DNA from 3 places in the Brevibacillus sp. FSL K6-2834 genome. Region 1 is predicted to be linked to each of the others. Evidence: riboswitches for the same ligand, from Rfam matches in the RefSeq annotation. Region 1 holds a riboswitch; each other region holds the start of a gene.
The links. A riboswitch is a leader RNA that binds a small molecule or an ion and turns the genes downstream of it on or off. The one in region 1 is predicted to bind S-adenosylmethionine.
Positions count from the first base shown of each region.

Region 2: another riboswitch for S-adenosylmethionine. It lies ahead of NST96_RS17430 (homoserine dehydrogenase); the one in region 1 lies ahead of NST96_RS22525 (2,3-diketo-5-methylthiopentyl-1-phosphate enolase).
Region 3: another riboswitch for S-adenosylmethionine. It lies ahead of NST96_RS26015 (BMP family protein); the one in region 1 lies ahead of NST96_RS22525 (2,3-diketo-5-methylthiopentyl-1-phosphate enolase).

Region 1 covers NZ_CP151945.1:4,588,537-4,591,808, forward strand. The annotation lists gene NST96_RS22515 (anti-sigma factor) at 1-759, opposite strand, end outside; gene NST96_RS22520 (sigma-70 family RNA polymerase sigma factor) at 749-1,255, opposite strand; SAM riboswitch class I at 1,407-1,559, shown strand; gene NST96_RS22525 (2,3-diketo-5-methylthiopentyl-1-phosphate enolase) at 1,638-2,849, shown strand; gene NST96_RS22530 (2-hydroxy-3-keto-5-methylthiopentenyl-1-phosphate phosphatase) at 2,849-3,272, shown strand, end outside.
Region 2 covers NZ_CP151945.1:3,514,215-3,517,486, reverse strand. The annotation lists gene NST96_RS17435 (saccharopine dehydrogenase C-terminal domain-containing protein) at 1-434, opposite strand, end outside; SAM riboswitch class I at 1,062-1,173, shown strand; SAM riboswitch class I at 1,277-1,391, shown strand; gene NST96_RS17430 (homoserine dehydrogenase) at 1,477-2,727, shown strand; gene glpK (glycerol kinase GlpK) at 2,829-3,272, shown strand, end outside.
Region 3 covers NZ_CP151945.1:5,382,445-5,385,716, forward strand. The annotation lists gene NST96_RS26010 (ABC transporter ATP-binding protein) at 1-353, opposite strand, end outside; gene NST96_RS26015 (BMP family protein) at 438-1,469, opposite strand; SAM riboswitch class I at 1,675-1,789, opposite strand; gene NST96_RS26020 (methyl-accepting chemotaxis protein) at 1,879-3,272, opposite strand, start outside.

The sequences.
Region 1 (3,272 bases):
ATTATACGGAGCCAGGAAAGCGTACATTTCCTCCAGGCTCATAAACCGGTCAAAGGAAATCGCCAGTTGCGATACCGTCCCCTCCGGCAGCATTTCAAGCGTCTTCCACGCGGGCTCTCGTCTGAAAGAGGTATCCTCCTGCAGCTTCGTCTGAAGCGGGAACAGGAAAAACAGATTTTTCTTCCGAACGCCGTCGTTCCATACCGGGCGGGAGGATACTTTGGTAAACACATTCGTAGTCTCGAAATACCCTGGCTGCTGACGGTCGCCCCCCACCTTTTCGCGCAGCTCCATTTGAATGCTGCCATAAAAAAGGCCAACCTGCGCGCCGCTGCTGCCTGCTACGATCCCCGGCTGAGTGAAATTCACCAAATCCTTGGAGACGCGAAACATATCTTCATACAGCGACCGGCCAATCCAATAGTTGACAAACAACAGGACAAAGCCGATCAGCAGCGAGATCCCCACCGTGTAGGCGGCGTTGGACAGCCTGCTCTTCCACTTTCCCCAGCGGATGATGGAGCGCTGCTTCTCCTCCGGCAAAAAATCCGCGGCTTTGTCTTCCGGTTCTGTCTGCATCAGCCCGCCTCCCAGCAAAAGCTCCTCCAGTCGCTCCGCATACTCCGGGTCGTCTGCGAGACGCTGCCTCAATCGCGCTGTCTCCTCAGCGCCAAGCTCCCCCCGCAGATAAGCGAGAAGGAGCTGATCGCGCTCCCGGCTTTTTTGCTTATGATCCTCCAGCTTGCCGTTATCCGCCATGTTGACCGTCCCCCCACCATTTTCGCATCTTCAATCGTCCCCGGTAGATCGACCGCTTCACATCGGCCACATCGATGCCGAGGACGTCGGCTATTTCCGCATAGCTGAGCTTTTCCGCATGAAGCAGCAGCACCTGTCGCTGTTTTTCCGGCAGCCCCCGGAGAACAGTCTGCACGAGGGCCGCCGTCTCCCTAGCCAGTGCCGCCGATTCCGGACTGACCGCCGCCTGATCCGCCTGCTCAGGCAAGGTGTCGATCAGTTGAACAGGCCTGCGCTTTTGCTTGCGGTGCCAGTCGATAAACGCGTGGTACGCTACCTTGAACAGCCAAGGACGCACTTTTTCTCCCCGATAGGTATCCAGGTGCTGAAAGGCACGGAAAAAGGTCTCCTGCGTCAGATCCTCCGCCCAGCCTGCATCGCCGGTGAGCTTGCGGAGGTAGCGGTATATGTCATTGACGTGCAGGCGGTACACATCCTCCACTCCTGCCTTTCCCATTCCTTCACACCCTTTCACCTGATACCACGCCTTTTTTTAGAAAAAGTTCCACCTGCAGCAAAATTTTTAATGCTCAAAACAAGGGTTGACTCCCGAAAAGGAACAGCATATCATGGGGTTATCGCAAGTCAAATGCATACTGTACATGAAACTCTTATCGCGAGCTGGCTGAGGGACTGGCCCTATGATGCCCGGCAACCGGCGCTTACCCTGCAAGGGGGGCGAAACGGTGCTAATTCCAACGGTGAGAGTCGAAGCCGCCGACGAAAGTCTGCCACTTCGACCCTGAACCGAGAGATGAGAGGAGACGAAAACGTTATCGGACGAAAGCGCCTCCCCTCTCGAAGGGGAGGTTTTTTTGCGAGAAAAGGAGGTTTCCTCATTGAGCGAACAACGCATCCTCGTCACCTATTTGACTCAGGCAAAGGACTTGCAAAAAAAGGCGGAAGCGATCGCCGTCGGGATGACTGTCGGCAGTTGGACCGATCTGCCCGCAGCCAAGCAGGCAGATTTGAAGCCCTATTTGGGTGAAGCTGTCGGCGCCCAGGTGCTCGATACCCTGGAAAACGGCGAAAGCCGCGGATTGATTACGATCAGCTACCCGGTTCGCAACTTTACCGCTGACATTCCGTCCTTGTTGACAGGCGTCTTTGGGAAACTGTCCATGGACGGAAAAATCAAGCTGATTGACATACAGTTTCCGGAAGCGTTTTTGGCCGCTTTTCCCGGCCCGAAATACGGCATCTCAGGCATCAGAGATCGGCTCGGAGCGCATAATCGCCCACTCTTGATGAGCATTTTCAAATCCTGCCTCGGCCTGCCGTTTGACGATCTGAAAACCCAGTTTCGGGCACAGGCTCTGGGCGGCGTTGACCTAGTAAAAGATGACGAAATTTTCTTTGCCGATGACCGTGCTCCCTTTCTGGAACGAATCCGGGCGTTTAAACAGATTGCCCGGGAAACAGAAGCGGAAACAGGGAAACCGGTTCTGTATGCGGCCAATCTGACCGGGTCGGTCACCGACTTGACCGAACGTGCCAAGAGAGCTGTGGAAGCCGGCGCAGACTGCCTGCTGTTTAACGTGCTTGCCTTTGGCTACGATGCCCTGCACCGACTGGCTGCAGACCCGGATGTTCAGGTGCCGATTATGGCCCACCCGGCGCTCGCCGGAGCCTACTATCCGTCGCCCGTCTACGGTATTGGGACACCGCTGCTCCTGGGCAAGCTGATGCGCTTGGCTGGCGCAGACCTGGTGCTCTTCCCATCGCCGTACGGAAATGTGGCGTTGAACAAAGAAGAAGCGCTCAAGCTGGCGGAGCATTTGACCGAACCGACCGGAACTTTGCGCAAATCATTTCCGGTACCGTCTGCGGGCATCCATCCCGGCCTTGTCCCGCAATTGTACGAGGATTTTGGCCTGGACCAGGTGGTCAATGCCGGTGGGGGCATTCACGGCCATCCAGGTGGTGCGACGGCAGGCGCCCGAGCGTTTGTCGCAGCGATCAACGCAGTCGTGGCAGGACAAACGCTGGAGGACGCTTCCTCCGAATCTGCTGAACTGTCACAGGCTTTGCAGAAATGGGGAACAAAATGATGACCAAGCCACTCGTGCTGTTTTGCGATTTTGACGGAACAATTACGGAAAAAGACAATATTGTCGCGATTATGCGACGTTTTGCTCCGCCTGAGCGGGAAGAGTTGATCGAGCAGATTCTCACCCAAAAGGTGTCGATCCGCGAAGGTGTCGGCGCGTTGTTCAAGCTGATCCCATCCGAGAAAAAGCAGGAGATCATAGACTACATCGTCAAAGAGGCGACGATTCGCCCCGGATTTGCCGAATTCGTCCGCTTCTGCCGGGAGGAAGGCATCGAGCTGTTGATCACCAGCGGCGGCATTGACTTTTTTGTCGAGCCGATCCTTGCCCCGTTTGCACTCGATGTGCCGATCTATTGCAACGGCAGCGACTTCAGCGGACCGCGCATCACGATTACCTGGCCGCATGCGTGCGACGAGCATT
Region 2 (3,272 bases), 1.1 Mb from region 1:
GCGTACCGCGCCGCGATGTTGGAGAAGCCGGGATCGCACCCAAGCCCCATGATTCCGAGAATGCCTGCCGCTTTGAATTTATCGGTCCAGGCTAGCTGCTTGCGGAGCCATTGCGGGCCGCTGGAAGCCGTGTCGATATAATGGGTTTTCGTGTTCAGGCACGCTTTCATCACTTCAAAGTTGTTTTCCGGCAAGCCGATATGCAGCAGTACGTCAATGTCAGTCAAAATAGATTGGACGCTCGATACATCGCGTGCGTCGACACGTTTTACCTGGATTTCCACATCCGTCTCCCGGCGCAGCTCGGCAGCCAGCTCTTCAGCCGGGCCGATCGATATATCTGCCAGCACCAGTTTTTGCAAATACTTCGATTTCACGATTTCACACGCGCTTACTTGTCCTACACCGCCAACTCCTAAAATAGCGACTCGCATAGAGTCCTCCTTCCATTTTTGGAAAACGTTCTATCTTCGCATTCGAAACAGCCATTTCTGCAAATGCAGATCGATCGTAGCAGGAAATACCGCGACTTGTGTCGCAACATCGATTGGTTCACGCGGACGAAGTCTCATCCAAACACCCTCCTTCTGCACACGGGCAGATCATAGTAGAAACCGAAGCTAAGTGGGACGATCGTGGATCAAAACAGGCAGCAGCCTACTCAAAAAAAGCACCTCCTTCCTGCTGAAAAAGTCAGAGTGGAGCGTCTTTTATTCATGTATATTCGACGCACCCGACGTCCCATGCGAATGGAAAAAGGGAATTATACTCTGACTTTTCTGAAAATATATGCAAGAATGATACCAAATGACCGGCTGCTTCCTGTGCAGTATGAAGGAGCATCGGCAGTACCATTATTCTCACTATTGAGAAAGCAAAAACCAAAACAAAGTGCTGGAAATGTCTGTTGGTGCGCCATCACCTGCATGAGAACACCTTATTAAAAATGAGAAACCTTTCTTTTCAAAAATGAAAGGAATTGTCCGAAGATGAAATGTCGGAAATATCTGGTTGACGGCTCAAACCGAATTCCTTACAATGTTGCCAACAGGAAAATACTGTTCTTATCCAGAGAGGCGGAGGGACTGGCCCGATGAAGCCCGGCAACCGTCACGCAGTTTGTGACAAGGTGCCAATTCCTGCAGGACTGATGACAGTCTTGACAGATAAGAAGCGGGAGTACGTCCATTCCGGATGCCAACCTTCTTCTTAACGGGAGAAGGTTTTTTATTTGTATGATCAAATGTTTTTGAGTTATCGCAACTTCATAACTTCTTTCTTATCCAGAGAGGTGGAGGGACTGGCCCGATGAAGCCCGGCAACCGTCACGCAGTTTGTGGCAAGGTGCCAATTCCTGCAAGACAGCAGCAGTATGTCTTGGCAGATGAGAAGGAGGCCCCCTGTAGCTCGCGAGCCTTCTTCTTAAACGGAAGAAGGCCTTTTTTATGTTTGAAATGAGAAAAAGAGGTGGAGTACATGAGTGCAAGTGTGGTAAAAGTAGGATTGCTTGGCGTAGGGACGGTGGGGGGCGGCGTCTTGAAAACGATCCGCTCTCAGCAGCAAAAGCTGTCGGACAGGTTGGGCAGACGTGTCGAGGTGGTCAAGGCGCTGGTCCGCAATGCGGAAAAGCAGCGGTCTGTACCGATTGAGAACAATCTGATCACGACCCGGTTTGAAGAAGTGCTGGCGTCAGACGTGGACATCGTCGTCGAGGTGATGGGCGGCGTCGAGCCGACATACGGCTATGTCCGCGCACTGATTGAAAAGGGCTGTCACATCGTCACCGCGAACAAGGAGCTGCTTGCCAAGCACGGAACGGAGCTGGTGCGGCTAGCCAATCGGCACGGCGTTCAGCTCGCGTACGAGGCCAGCGTAGCCGGAGGGATTCCGATTCTCGGCGTGCTGCGCCAGTTTCTCCGGACTAATGACATCGTATCGGTCAGCGGCATTTTAAACGGGACGACGAATTACATCCTGACGCGGATGGAACAGGAAAAGCTTCCCTACGCCGAAGTGCTGAAGCAGGCGCAGGAGCTGGGCTACGCCGAAGCGGACCCCGCCTCGGACGTAGAGGGCTGGGATGCCTTGTACAAAACGTACATCCTCGCCCAGCTCGTATTTGGTGAATCGCTGCCGCTGCATGCAGCCGAGAGGCAGGGGATTGAAAAGCTGCATCTCGGACAGATCGGCCTCGCCCGCGAATTGGGGTACCGGATCAAGCTGCTGGCCAAGGCTTCCAAGGCCGGGGGCGGTCTACAGCTTTCCGTCCGTCCAACGCTTCTGCCGCTGGATCACCCACTCGCGCAGGTGCAGGATGCCTACAACGCCGTGCAGGTGTCGGGCAATATCGTCGGCGACCTTTTGTTCATGGGCAAAGGGGCAGGCGAGCTTCCGACAGCAAGCGCTGTGGTGGAGGATCTGGCCTATTTGCTGACCCAGCGCTTCACTCCTCAGCCGGTCTGGCAGGAAAGCGAGCCGGCAGGCAATCGGGAAGCCGGGGAGAAGCGGTGCTTTTGCTATCTGGAAAGTAAAGCGTTGCGGGGAACGCCTGATCAAGTCACGCATTTTTTGGATCGGGCAGGAGTTCTCGTGGAAAAACAGCGAATACAATATGACTGGGCGAGCGTCTTGCGCATCGGCATGATTGCCAGCGGTTTTGCAGAGGAGCACAAGAAGGCGCTGCACCGCGATTTCGGCATCAGGGCGGAAGAGTTTCCCGTGTTGTGAGCGGAGACGGCCCAATGCTTCGGGATATAGACCGCATCCGGTTTCACCCCTAATAGAGGAGAAAAAGGGTGCCCGTATCCCGCGGTAGAAGGAGGAAGCTCATGGATACAAAGTATGTGCTCGCAATCGATCAGGGGACGACCAGTTCCCGGGCCATCTTGTTCGACAAGCAAGGAAGCATCGTCGGGATGGCCCAGAAAGAATTTCCCCAGCTCTTTCCCCAGCCAGGATGGGTAGAGCACAATGCCCTGGACATCTGGTCATCGGTCGTCGGCGTAATCGGCGAGGTTTTGGCCAGCCACAATGTTTCGGCGCAGGAAGTGGCAGCCATCGGGATCACCAATCAACGCGAGACGACCGTGGTGTGGAACAAGCATACCGGAGTGCCCATCTATCACGCAATTGTCTGGCAGTCGAGACAGACAGCGGGAATTTGCGAAGAGCTCAAAAGCAAGGGATACGACCCATTGTTTCGGGATACGACCGGTCTGCTGATCGATGCTTACTTTTCGGGCACAAAAGTAAAATGGATTCTCGACCATGTG
Region 3 (3,272 bases), 790 kb from region 1:
GCCGCTTCTTTTCGCTGAAACAGCCCTTTGCGCTGCGGTTCGTAGCCGATCACGATATTTTCCGCAACGGTAAAGTCGGGAAACAGCATGAAGTGCTGGTGAACCATGCCAATCCCGTGGCGGATCGCATCCTCCGGGCCGCGAAAGACGACGGGCTTGCCATTTACTGCGATCTCTCCGGCAGTGGGCTGCTCCATACCGTACAGCATGCGCATCAGCGTGGTTTTGCCCGCTCCGTTCTCGCCGACGATCGCATGGACCTCCCCCTCTTTCAACGTAAACGAAACGTTGTCATTGGCGGTAAAATCGCCGTAGCGCTTGGTCATGCCTCGCATTTCCAGTCGGTTCGCCACCTTTTTCCCCTCCCTCTTTTGTCTTCCCGGTAGAGCAGGAAACCGACTACGCTCATGTAGCCGGTTTCCGAATCAGCGCTCTTGCTATTGTTTCAGCGGGTCTGTCACGGTTCTCGTCCCCGCGACGATCTCATCCTTGATCGCCTTTACCTTGCTGACGACTTCTTCTCCAATGAACGGGTTCAACGGAGTCGGGCTGTCATGCGTAACATAGGTCACGCCGACGCCGTTCTCCTTCAGTCCGTAGGCGACGACACCCGGCTTCAAGCTGCCGTCCACAAATGCCTTCACCGTTTCATACACAGCGGAGTCCGTTCCTTTCAACTGGGACAGGACGATATGCTCAGGGTCGATGCTGGTCCGGTCAACGTCTTGTCCGGAGGTGTAGAAGCCTTTTTCCTTGGCTGCTTCAAACACGCCAAGATCTCCTACAGCCGCTGCGCCGTAAATAAAGTCCGCTCCTTTGGAAGCCTGCAGCAGCGCCAGCTCCTTCGCTTTTGCCGGGTCGCTGAAGCTGCCGACGTAGTTGATCTGCACTTCCGCGTTCGGGTTGGTCGCCTTGAGCCCTTCCTGAAACCCGACTGTCCATTTTTTCAGGATCGGAATGTCCATTGCTGCGACGATCCCTACCTTGTTGCTTTTGGTTGCCAAACCGGCAGCCGCTCCGACCAGGTATGCAGCCTCTTGCTCGCGGAACATGACACTGCGGACGTTGGGCAAATCGACTTGCGTATCGATGATGGCGAAGGTGCGGTCAGGATTTTCTGTCGCTACCTTTTTCAGCGCATCCTCGGCTTCAAAGGAAGACGTGATGATCAAATCGTATTGCTCGGCCACTGCCACGCGGATATTTTCCTCGATAGCCCCGTGGTCTGTGGATTCAATCGTCTTGACATCCACCCCGAATTCCTGGGCGGCTTTCTTCGCTCCATCGTCCATCTGCTGGAAGAACGGGTTAACCCCGATTTTCTCGGGCAGCACCAGCGCGATCCGCTTTTTCGCTGTTTCTTGTCCGCCTGTCTGGGCTTGTCCCTTGTCTTCGGGGGCGCTGCTGTTTGTCGAGCATCCGGCTGCCAGTACAGCGAATGTCGTTAAAGCCAGAAGCAATTTTTTCATGATGTCCTCTCTCCTATCAATATCCCGAACGATATTATTCGTTTTTATAACAAAATATCGTTGGTTTATGGCGTGTATAAAAAATCAATTTGAATAAAATACGAATATTATTATATTTAATTAAATTAACGTTCGTCAATAACCTCCTTTGTACAAAGAAAAAACTCTTCCCGGAGGAAGAGTTTGCGGTATATCGCCAACCTCTTCCTCATCTCTCAAAATCCAAATGGATTTTGTAGGAATTGGCACCTTTCTGTGCACGTGTGCACAGTGGTTGCCGGGCTTCATCGGGCCAGTCCCTCCGCCGCTCTTGATAAGGTAAGGTGAAACTATTTAATTGATATTGAATTCATTCTAGCAGATCAATTGAAAAATGCAATTCTTTTTTCTGCAATTTCAAACATTACGATTATCGCTGAAATGATTGCTGCAGCTTTGTCGACAAGGCGTTCAGCTCGCCGAGCTCCTCGGTAATCTCCCGCACCTTTTGATGCTGGTTCTCCGCCGTCGCAAACAATTCCTCCAGGTTGGCAACAGACTCCTCGGTGACCGCTGTAATCGTAGACATCTCGGCCGCCACTTCCCCGGAGCGCATTTTCACGCGATCCATGCTCGTCCGCACATGCTCTACGGCCTCGAGGAACGCTTCCATGCCTGCACGAACCGTCTCGATAGACGCCACTGTCTCTACCGCCAGCTCCTGCCCCTTTGCTACCGACACTTCGCCCGTGCTCATATGCTTCACCGCATTTTCACTTTCTTGATGCAGCGACTGCAAAATTCCGGCGATCTCCTGCGTAGCCGTCGCGCTTTGCTCAGCCAGCTTGCGCACCTCGTCCGCCACGACGGCGAAGCCCCGGCCGTGCTCACCCGCACGAGCCGATTCGATCGCGGCATTGAGCGCGAGCAGGTTCGTCTGTGTCGCGATCTGGTTGATCGTCTGGACGATTTCCTCGACCTTGTTGGCTTGCTTGTTCAGCTCGCGGATCGTCGAAGACGCCACATTGACCGCCTGAACGATTTGCTCCATTTGCTCGGAAAGCTCGCTCATCATGCTGATGCTTCCTGCCAAGCGGCGGCTGTTCTGATCCGCTTCCGCCTTCATGACGGCCGCTTGCTCGTTGACAGTCACAATTTCCTGGTCGATCGATTGCACTTCTTCCTCGATTTTGACAGTGGAATTGGCTTGGGATTCCATTCCGGTCGCCACTTCCTTGAAGGCGACCATCATCTCGTCCGTGTTGCGCCTTGTCGTCTCGGCATGCTCATGGACATGCACGGATGTGCGCTCCACCTGCTCTGTTACCATCTTGATATTCCGCAGCAGCTCTTCCAGGCGCTGCTCTTTGTCTTCGGCTTCCCGTCTCGCGCTGTCCGCTTTTGCAAGCGACGCTTGTCCAGCCAGACAGAGATAGGTGAGCCCCGCGATCATCAGCACGAAAGCGACAATGCGAAGCAGCAAATTGACTTCCGAAAAATGGCCGTCAAACAACTGGTAAGAACCGGTGTAAAATCCGATTAATGTCGCCGCAACCTGCATCGCCCCCGCCGATACAATCAGCTTCCAGTCCAGATAGGCTGCCAAAAAGCCCAGGACGATGAACGCGAGAAACGAGATTTCCTGAAACGGTGTATAGTGGTCAAATGCAATCGAGTAATAGAGAAGACCAATTCCGACCAGATACCGGATCAAGTAGCTGTCCTTGCGAATGAAGTACAACGGAGAAACGATCAGTGTTGCCAGCAAGCCTGCGGAGGTGACCTTCCAGAAGTTCACATCCATCTGATACGCGATCCAGCCTG